3 regions of the Bacillus sp. UNC322MFChir4.1 genome follow, and region 3 is predicted to be linked to each of the others. Evidence: predicted binding sites of a transcription regulator. Region 3 holds the regulator's gene; each other region holds the start of a gene.
The links. The regulator LexA, encoded in region 3, represses DNA repair genes until DNA is damaged. The targets are predictions, from matches to a motif close to CGAACATATGTTCG.
Positions count from the first base shown of each region.

Region 1: recN (DNA repair protein RecN) is a predicted target of LexA. The motif match lies at 1,950-1,963, and genes of this name have one in related genera.
Region 2: ruvA (Holliday junction DNA helicase RuvA) is a predicted target of LexA. The motif match lies at 1,280-1,293, and genes of this name have one in related genera.

Region 1 covers NZ_JQKQ01000001.1:411,632-414,875, forward strand. The annotation lists gene recN (DNA repair protein RecN) at 89-1,828, opposite strand; gene argR (arginine repressor ArgR) at 2,301-2,750, opposite strand; gene BR72_RS02060 (TlyA family RNA methyltransferase) at 2,906-3,244, opposite strand, start outside.
Region 2 covers NZ_JQKQ01000043.1:2,913-6,156, forward strand. The annotation lists gene BR72_RS15360 (BofC C-terminal domain-containing protein) at 1-215, shown strand, start outside; gene BR72_RS15365 (iron-hydroxamate ABC transporter substrate-binding protein) at 230-1,174, opposite strand; gene ruvA (Holliday junction DNA helicase RuvA) at 1,364-1,981, shown strand; gene ruvB (Holliday junction branch migration DNA helicase RuvB) at 1,987-2,988, shown strand; partial or broken gene BR72_RS25695 (DUF2905 domain-containing protein) at 3,206-3,244, shown strand, end outside.
Region 3 covers NZ_KN050811.1:225,873-229,116, reverse strand. The annotation lists gene BR72_RS21815 (bifunctional metallophosphatase/5'-nucleotidase) at 1-543, shown strand, start outside; gene BR72_RS21810 (DUF896 domain-containing protein) at 589-828, opposite strand; gene BR72_RS21805 (YneB family resolvase-like protein) at 874-1,530, opposite strand; gene lexA (transcriptional repressor LexA) at 1,671-2,291, shown strand; gene BR72_RS21795 (DUF4097 family beta strand repeat-containing protein) at 2,318-3,136, opposite strand; gene BR72_RS21790 (HAAS signaling domain-containing protein) at 3,142-3,244, opposite strand, start outside.

The sequences.
Region 1 (3,244 bases), on a different contig from region 3:
CGGCTTCATTATTTAATGTCTCCTTGCCACCCTCTCTTTATAACCGGAAGAATTAAGAAATCCATGCTGTTAATAAAAAAGCTATCCATTACTGGATAGCTTCTGCTGCTTGTTTAAAACGATGTGCCTGCGAGAGCAACTCTCTAGCATGCTCCGTCGTTAAGTCAGTAATTTCCACACCAGATATCATACGAGCAATTTCTGTTACTTTATCATCTTGACTAAGTACAGCAACAGATGTAACCGTGCGTTCATTCGCAATTTGTTTACGAATAAATAAATGAGAATCTGCCATGGACGCAACTTGCGGTAAATGCGTAATACATAGCACTTGCGAATTGACAGAAACGCGATAAATCTTTTCAGCAATCGCCTGCGCAACACGTCCACTTACCCCAGTGTCTACCTCATCGAAAATAACAGAGGCAACTCCTTGATGTTTAGAGAAAATACTCTTTAACGCCAATATAATACGGGATAATTCCCCTCCTGAAGCAACTTTAGAAAGCGGCTTTAACGGTTCCCCTGGATTCGTGGAAATATAAAATTCTACATTATCATACCCATCTTGTGTCATTTTGACAGGAGCTCCCTCAACTAGCGGATCGTCAATTGTTCCTTCTTTTTTCTTTATCATCACTTCGAATTTTGTTTTTTCCATGTACAGCTCTTTCAACTCTTGATGAATAGCCGTTGTTAATCGATTCGCAAGATCATGACGCATGTCACTTAAGATAATCGCCTCTTTCACTATAAGCTGTTCGATTTCCTTTAGTTTCTTTTTCGTCGTTTCAATGTGTACATCTTTATTTTCAATCGTAAATATCTCTTTTTCAATTTCATCTGCATACGCTAAAATCTCTTCTACAGTATTTCCATATTTACGCTTTAACATACGAATTTCATTTAAACGTGTTTCAATTTCATCTAAACGATTTGGATCGTATTCCATCATATCTAACTTTTCGCGGAGCTGATACGCTACTTCTTCCAATAAATAATAACTATTTGCGATCGCATCATAGCTTTCTTGATATGCAGTATCCAAATCCGTAATGTTCTCCATTTGATTCATTGCATTTCGAACATGATCTAAACCAGAACTGTCTTCCGTTAAAGCACGATACGAATCACCCAATGCTTTATAAATCTTTTCGAAGTTCGAAATCTTCAATCGTTCTTCTAATAAATTTTGTTCCTCATCTATTTTTAAATCCGCATTTCGAATCTCTTCATGTTGAAATTGAATTAAATCTAGACGATGTGCCATTTGTTGCTCATTCTCTGTTAAAGATTGCAATTGCTTTTTTAATTGCTCATATTCCCTATACATACTTTGATACTTTTCTAGCTGAACTAAAATATGATCTCCCTCAAAATGATCAAGCATAAATAAATGGCGGTCTTCATTCATCAAATCTTGCGTTTCATGCTGTCCATGAATATCGACAAGCGTTTTTCCAATTTCCTTTAACGTACTTAATGTAACAAGCTTTCCATTGACACGGCATACACTTTTTCCATTCACAGAGATATCCCGCTTTAAAATGATCATGCCATCTTCAATTTCAATATCAAGTTCTTCTGCTTTCATAACACAAGGATGCTGTTCATCTTCAATATAAAACAAACCTTCAATTTCAGCTTTATCTGTCCCATAACGGACAAATTCCGCTGAACCACGTCCCCCAACCAGAAGACTAATCGCATCAATAATGATGGATTTCCCTGCGCCCGTTTCACCACTTAAAACCGTGAGCCCTTTTTGAAAAGAAATGTTTAATGATTCTATAATAGCAAAGTTTCTAATCGATAATTCCGATAACAATGCCTCATTCACCTCGTTATTTCATTCACACTCCGCATGGGAGGCTTAAACTATTCACACATTCATTCTTCTATTACTTCTTTTTGATGAAGAATATGTTATGTAACCTGCTTCATTGTACCAAACATTTGTTTTTATGGTCAATGTATCAATAATGATATTCCCATGTAGAAAAGTATATTTTCACATACTCTATAAATCCATTTCGGTTGTTCAACCTATACATTACGGTTATACGGAACAAAATATGATATGCTCTCGTTTTCCCTCTTGGTTTTACCGCCGTGCGTGGCAGAAAAAGGCCCTGACAGTTTCTATGCATGGCCAGACTCGCTCCGTCTCCCCTAAAAGAAAGAGTTTTTTATGTCCATTTTTTCAACTTGTATTGATAAGTTTTTCTCTTTCTCCATAACAAAAATATCTTGCCTACTTTTTACTCTTTTGAGTAATAAAGTAGACAAGATTCTTTTTGTTACAGCATATTTAAAAAGCGATTCGATACAACCCCTGTATCTTCAGGTGTACGGCAAATAATTAAACACGTATCATCACCGCAAATTGTGCCAATAATTTCATCCCATTCTAAATGATCAATCAGCGCACCGAGAGCATGCGCATTACCTGGCAATGTCTTTAACACAAGCATATGACCAGCTGTATCTAATTTAACAAACGAATCAACAAGATTGCGTTTTAGTTTTTGAAGTGGATTAAAACGCTGATCGGCCGGTAAGCTATATTTATACCGTCCATCATGAAGTGGTACCTTTACTAAATGTAATTCTTTAATATCTCGTGATACCGTTGCTTGTGTTACATTAAAACCTTCATTACGTAAAATATCCACTAGTTCGTCTTGTGTTTCAATTTCTTTATTTGCAATAATTTCTCGAATTTTAATATGGCGCTGCCCTTTATTCATATTTTTGCACCTCGCACTATCTCTTACCGTAGTTTTACCATTGTTATACTTCACTTATTTATGTTAACGTATAATCGGCTACTTGTACATAATTGTTTTTACAATCGTTATACAATTCTAACTTTCTATATGTGTAAAAAGAGGAACAACAATTGTTATTCCTCTTTTCCTTTTTTCTTTAGGGCTTCGTGAGCTTCTGTCACAACTTCCTCCGCTTGAACAGGTGATTGATTTTCTCCTTGTTCACGCTCACCATGCCATTTTAAATGTATTAAAAATTCAATGTTTCCATCTCCACCTGTAATTGGAGAAAATGTTAAGTTTTGAACATCGTAACCTTCAGCCAGCGCAAAATCGACAATCATTTCTATCACCGCTTCATGCACTTTACGGTCTCGAACAATTCCCTTTTTCCCAACTTGCTCTCGCCCAGCTTCAAATTGCGGCTTAATAAGCGCTGCAACATCACCACCAGGTGTTAACATCGTTTTCAA
Region 2 (3,244 bases), on a different contig from region 3:
CGAAAGAGGGAATTCTTCAAATTTTTAACGGTGTGCCGAAAAATGACAATGCCATTCATTCCTTCTTTCAAATTGATATGAAAAAGATGGAAAGTTATCAGCGTGAACAGCTGAAGCGAGGAATTCGGGTGAAGTCGAAAGAGCGGTTTGTGAAAGTGATGAAAGATATGGAGCAATATACGATGAGAAATGGAAACAGCCGTAGCTTCAAATAGCTACGGCTTGTTTCTTATTTTTGTTTTTCTAAAATCATTTTTGCGATTTCATCGATTATCATATCTCTTCCAATTGGGTTAAATGCTTTTGTGTTAAATACTTCATTGCTTACTTCGTAAACATAATTGTCTTTTACAGCTTTAGTATTTTTCCAAATGGAACTGTTTTTGTAGTCTTCGTAAACTTTATCAGCTTCGCCGCCAAAGTTTACGATAAACATGTGATCTGGTTGGAAGGCAACAAGACCTTCTAATGAAACTTGTGCCATTGTTTGATTTAAATCTGTGCCTTTTGTTGCAGGTAATTTTAAGTCGTTAAATAAAATGTCTCCGTATCCAAAGTTCCCATATACACGGAAGTTTTGCGGTGTAACAGCAAGGAACATAAAGTTTTCATCTTTTGTTTTTTCTTTAATTTTCATTGAAAGTGAAGCAGCTTTTTGGTCGTAGTTTGCAAGCCATTTTTCTGCTTTTTTCTCTTCGCCAAATAGTTTGCCTACTTCAATAAATTTATCGCGCCATTTTTCTAAGTTTGTTTCTAACACAACAGTCGGTGCAATTTTTGCGACTTGATCGTAAATTTTTAGTTGACGGTTGTTTAAAATAATCATATCAGGTTTTAAAGCGGCGATTGCTTCTAAATCAGCGTTTGGCGCCCAGTACCAGCCAACTGGTTTTACATCTTTTAATTGATTTTGCAAGTGAGCTTGAATTTTATTTTTATACGTATTCGCTGTACCAATTGGTTTATGACCAAGAAGTAATAATTCTTCTGTTGAACCAGATAAATCAACAATTCGCTTCGGCTCAGTTGGAATCTCAACTTCTCCCTTTGTGTGTTTAACAACTTTTGTTTTTGGTTGTTCTTTTGATTGTGCTTCGTCTTTCTTTGAAGAACAACCAACGATTGTAAGCGCGAGAAGCATAAGTGCAAAGATGATAGATAGATTGCGTTTCATTTGAATGGATCTCCTTGTAAATAATATTGATAATCATTATCACTAGTGTAATGATAATTCTCCTTTATAATCATGTCAATGATAAAAAGTGGAAAAATGTAATAGAGAACGTTTGTTGGGGGAATCTCGCATTTCTATCGTTATTTATGTTAAAATGGAATACATGATTTGAGAGGGAGAGATACAGTTTTGTTTGAATATATTACAGGTTATGTGGAATATGTAGGACCGGAGTATATCGTTCTTGATCATAACGGGATTGGTTATCAAATTTTTACGCCAAATCCGTATGTATTTCAAAGAAGTAAACAAGAACTTCGTGTATATACATATCATTATGTAAGAGAAGATATATTGGCCCTTTACGGATTTAAAACGCGTGAAGAGCGTTTACTATTTACGAAGCTTTTAGGTGTATCGGGGATTGGACCGAAGGGAGCGCTTGCGATTTTAGCTTCAGGTCAAACGGGGCAGGTTGTACAAGCGATTGAGCATGAGGATGAAAAATTCTTAGTGAAGTTCCCGGGTGTCGGAAAGAAAACAGCTCGTCAAATGATTTTGGATTTAAAGGGGAAATTGGCAGATGTTGTGCCTGATGCCTTTGTCGACTTATTTTCAGATGCAAATCGTTTCGATGAGAAAAAAGGAACATCGGCCGAGCTTGATGAAGCGTTGGAAGCACTTAGAGCGCTTGGGTATGCAGAGCGAGAAGTATCTCGCGTCGTGCCAGAACTATTAAAAGAATCACTTACGACGGATCAATATATTAAAAAGGCACTTAGTCTTTTACTAAACGGTAAGAGGTGAGTAGAATGGATGAACGTCTCGTTTCAGGAGAATCCGCGTATGAAGATGCGGATTTAGAATATTCGTTAAGACCACAAACGCTCCGCCAATATATTGGCCAAGATAAAGCAAAGCATAATTTAGAAGTATTTATTGAAGCGGCGAAAATGCGTGAGGAAACATTAGATCACGTATTATTATATGGTCCACCAGGGCTTGGGAAAACGACATTAGCAAACATTATTGCGAATGAAATGGGTGTGAATATTCGTACGACGTCAGGACCGGCAATTGAGCGACCAGGTGATTTAGCAGCTGTTTTAACGGCGCTTCAACCAGGTGACGTTTTATTCATTGATGAAATTCACCGTTTACATCGTTCAATTGAAGAAGTATTGTATCCAGCGATGGAAGATTTTTGTCTCGATATAGTGATTGGAAAGGGCCCGTCAGCACGTTCAGTTCGGCTTGATTTACCACCGTTTACGTTAATTGGGGCAACAACACGTGCCGGAGCGTTATCCGCACCACTTCGAGATCGCTTCGGTGTATTGTCTCGTTTAGAATATTACACAGTTGATCAGTTATCAGCGATTGTAAGTCGTACTGCAGAAGTGTTTGAAGTTGAAATCGACTCCTTAGCTGCTTTAGAAATTGCAAGGCGTGCACGAGGTACGCCTCGTATTGCGAACCGTTTATTGCGCCGTGTACGTGATTTTGCGCAAGTTCGAGGCGATGGGACGATTACGATAGAAATTACGCAAATGGCCCTCGAACTACTACAAGTAGATAAGCTTGGACTTGATCATATTGACCATAAGTTGTTACTAGGTATTATTGAAAAATTCCGCGGCGGCCCAGTTGGATTAGAGACGGTTTCTGCAACAATAGGGGAAGAATCACACACTATTGAAGATGTGTATGAACCGTATTTACTACAAATTGGCTTCTTACAAAGAACGCCAAGAGGGCGCATTGTTACACCGCTCGTATACGAACATTTTGGTTTGGAGATGCCAGGGGCATGACAGATATGCCAAAGCTGCTCATTACAGACGGTATTCTTCTCGTTGTTGTTGGATTAGCTTGGAAGTTTATCCCGCATTAACGGGCAGTAAGACCCCCACCTCAAGATTGAGAGAGAATCGAAGAAGATAGGTGGGGGATAACTGCCCGTAAAAGCCCGATTGGTTCAACTAACCATCAGTGGGGGATGAAAAACTCCCCCACTAATGGAAGTTTCACTTTATAGGTAGGCTTCCAGGCGATATTTTTGTGAAAAAG
Region 3 (3,244 bases):
GTACAGATGGATGTATCCGGAGTAGATATTTCATGTACAAGTCTGTTTCATAACGAATCTTCCGGCTTTCCAAACCAGATTACAATGAGAGATATTGTTTCGAATTATATTTATCCAAATACATTAAAAGTTGTTCGTGTTACAGGAAAAGATATAAAAGAGGCACTTGAGTTAACTGCTGAATATTTCTCGTTAGATACAGATGGAAATATCATTGTAAACCCTGCATATATAGAACCAAAACCGCAGCATTATAATTACGATATGTGGGAAGGCATTTCATACATATTAAACATTTCAAAACCAGTAGGGGAAAGAGTCGTTTCCCTCCAATATGAGGGGTCTTCTATTCACTTGCATCAAGAGTATGAAGTTGTCATGAACAATTATCGGGCAAGCGGTGGCGGAAATTATGCTATGTATCAAAATAAGCCCATTATAAAAGATATACCAATTGATATGTCTGAGCTCATTGCAAATTACATATTAGAACGAAAAACAATCGAAGCGACAACGAATCATAATTGGAAAGTTGTCACCTAACAAATTTTCCTATCAAACTAAAAAAAGATGGGCTGCGCCCATCTTTTAATTTAATTTTGCATTATTTTGTATTTTTAATTCTTTTAACTTCTTCGGCGTAATGTCTTTACCTTCTTCGTTAACAACTTTAATTGATTTCAATTCGTTTAACATATTTTGACGAAAACCTTTTAAATATTGTTCACGGAGCGATTGACGCTCACGTTGCTCTTCTTCTGTTAAACCTTCTGCTTTAGCTTTTTTCGCTAAGAAATTAATGCGTTCAATGAGTTCGTGACTTAGCATCTCGAATCCCCTTTCTACTACAAACTGATTATTATCATACAATAGTTACCCTTGTTTATCAAGCGATTGCTTCGTATACTCCACATAACGGCGATGGACCGTTGCTTTTGATACATCATGACCAAAACCACGGAGCGTTGCTGCAATTTCTTCAAATGTTAACTCATTGCGGCGCAGACGAACAATCTCTTCAATAGGTACTTCTTTTTTCTCACGCCCTGTGCTTAAATGTCGATTCTTTAAGTTTTTTTCGGGACGAAATCCATTTTCTACAGCTCTCTTCATTCCTCGTTTAATCTTTAAATTATGAATCTTTCTCTGATATTCCTCTACTATACCAATAATATCAAGAACCATTGAATCTGAATCAGAAAGCTGTAATTCGCCATTATGTGCATGTGTATATACTTTTACCTCTTCTTTATTCAAACAATGCATTAAGGCAATTTTCGCGTTCCCTCTTCCGAGACGCGTTTCATCTTGAATAAGGAGCACATCAACATGTTCATCACGAATGGTATCTAACACTTCCAAAATCCCATCCCGTTCTATGCTATATCCGCTCGCTTTCTCTTCTACTACTCTTACGACATTCATTTGATACTGCTTAGCTAAATGCAATAATTCATCTTTTTGGCGTACTAATGATGTTTCCTGTGCTTCTTTCGTCGTGCTCACACGTGCATAAATAATCGCATTCATTTCAACCCTCTTCTCTATCTCATTTTTTACATCTTAGTGTATCACAAATCCAGCTTTCGTTCGAACTTACGTTTGTAGAATGGTTTCTTGCATGTTATAATAAAAATAAGAAAATTTATAGAAAACGAGGTGTGAAAAATATGGAGAAGTTAACGAAACGGCAACAAGATATTCTTGACTTTATTAAACAAAAAGTACAAGAAAAAGGTTATCCACCTTCCGTACGCGAAATCGGTCAAGCAGTCGGCCTTGCTTCTAGCTCTACTGTGCACGGACATTTATCTCGCTTAGAGGAAAAAGGATACATTCGACGCGATCCAACAAAACCGAGAGCAATTGAAATTTTAGGAGACGACACTACTCAAACAGATACGCAACCAGTCGTTCACGTACCGATTGTCGGAAAAGTTACAGCTGGTTTACCAATTACAGCAGTTGAAAGTGTAGAAGAACATTTTCCACTTCCAGCGAATCTCGTTTCGGGTTCAGATCAAGTATTTATGTTACGCATTTCTGGAGACAGTATGATTGAAGCAGGAATTTTCGATGGAGACTTAGTTGTTGTTCGCCAGCAGCAATCTGCATACAATGGTGAAATCGTTGTAGCTTTAACAGACGATAATGAAGCTACGGTAAAACGTTTTTACAAAGAAAAAGATTATTTCCGCTTACAGCCAGAAAACTCTTCTTTAGAACCTATTATTTTAGATAACGTTTCTGTTATCGGAAAAGTAATTGGTGTATATCGTCATTTACATTAAAAAACAGACCAAATTTGGTCTGTTTTTTAATCCACCTCGATTTTTATAGAGCCCGCTGATGTTTTCCCTTTAATCTGCACCTTTCCGTTACCTAAAGTTATTTCTTTATTTTCTTTTCCAAAAATCTGTACCTCTCCGACATTAGCGGAGCCTTTCACAACAGCATCTTTCGGCATTTCCTTCAGCTTAATATTGACATCTCCCGCTGCCGAATCCGCCTCAACACTATACTCTGGATTATGCTGCACTATCTCTACACTTCCTGCTGCCGAATCTGCACGCACTTTTCCTTCTACTTTATGAAGAACAATATCTCCCGCACTAGATGACACTTTTACATTTTGCGCTTTTATTTCCTTCATTTTCACATCACCAGCTGCTGAATGCGCAGATATATTTCCACTTTGAATATTTTCTACACGAATCGTTCCCGCTGCTGTCTCTGCTTCAATTTTATTATATACACGTTCAGGCACAATAATTGTAAGGGTATCGTCTTTCAAATCAAATGAGAAAAACGAAAAATCAAATATATGTTTCTTTTTCATTTTCACTTCCACTTGCAGCATTTCACCGTTCTCATTTACATCTAATTTTCGCTTTTCCTGATCACTGCTATATCGAACCTCAAACAAATCAGTCTCACCTTTTTCAATGACAACATCTCCAACATCTGTGTCAACATGAATATTTTTAATTTGCTCATTTTTAAATTGTTTCTGTTCCAATTTCTTTGTTTCTACCGCTCCATTCGCAACTTTAATAAAAAAGGCTGAGCTTGTAATAAATAAACCGATTCCCCCAATCGCAATACAAACAAACGCAACCAATACAACTTTCCTCATCTTATCTACTCTCCTTTAATTACTTTTAAATTCCAATTAGCGTATTTAACAAATAGTACTTTAAACCAAATCGTACAATAATACGCACCAACCCCTAAAAGTAAACCA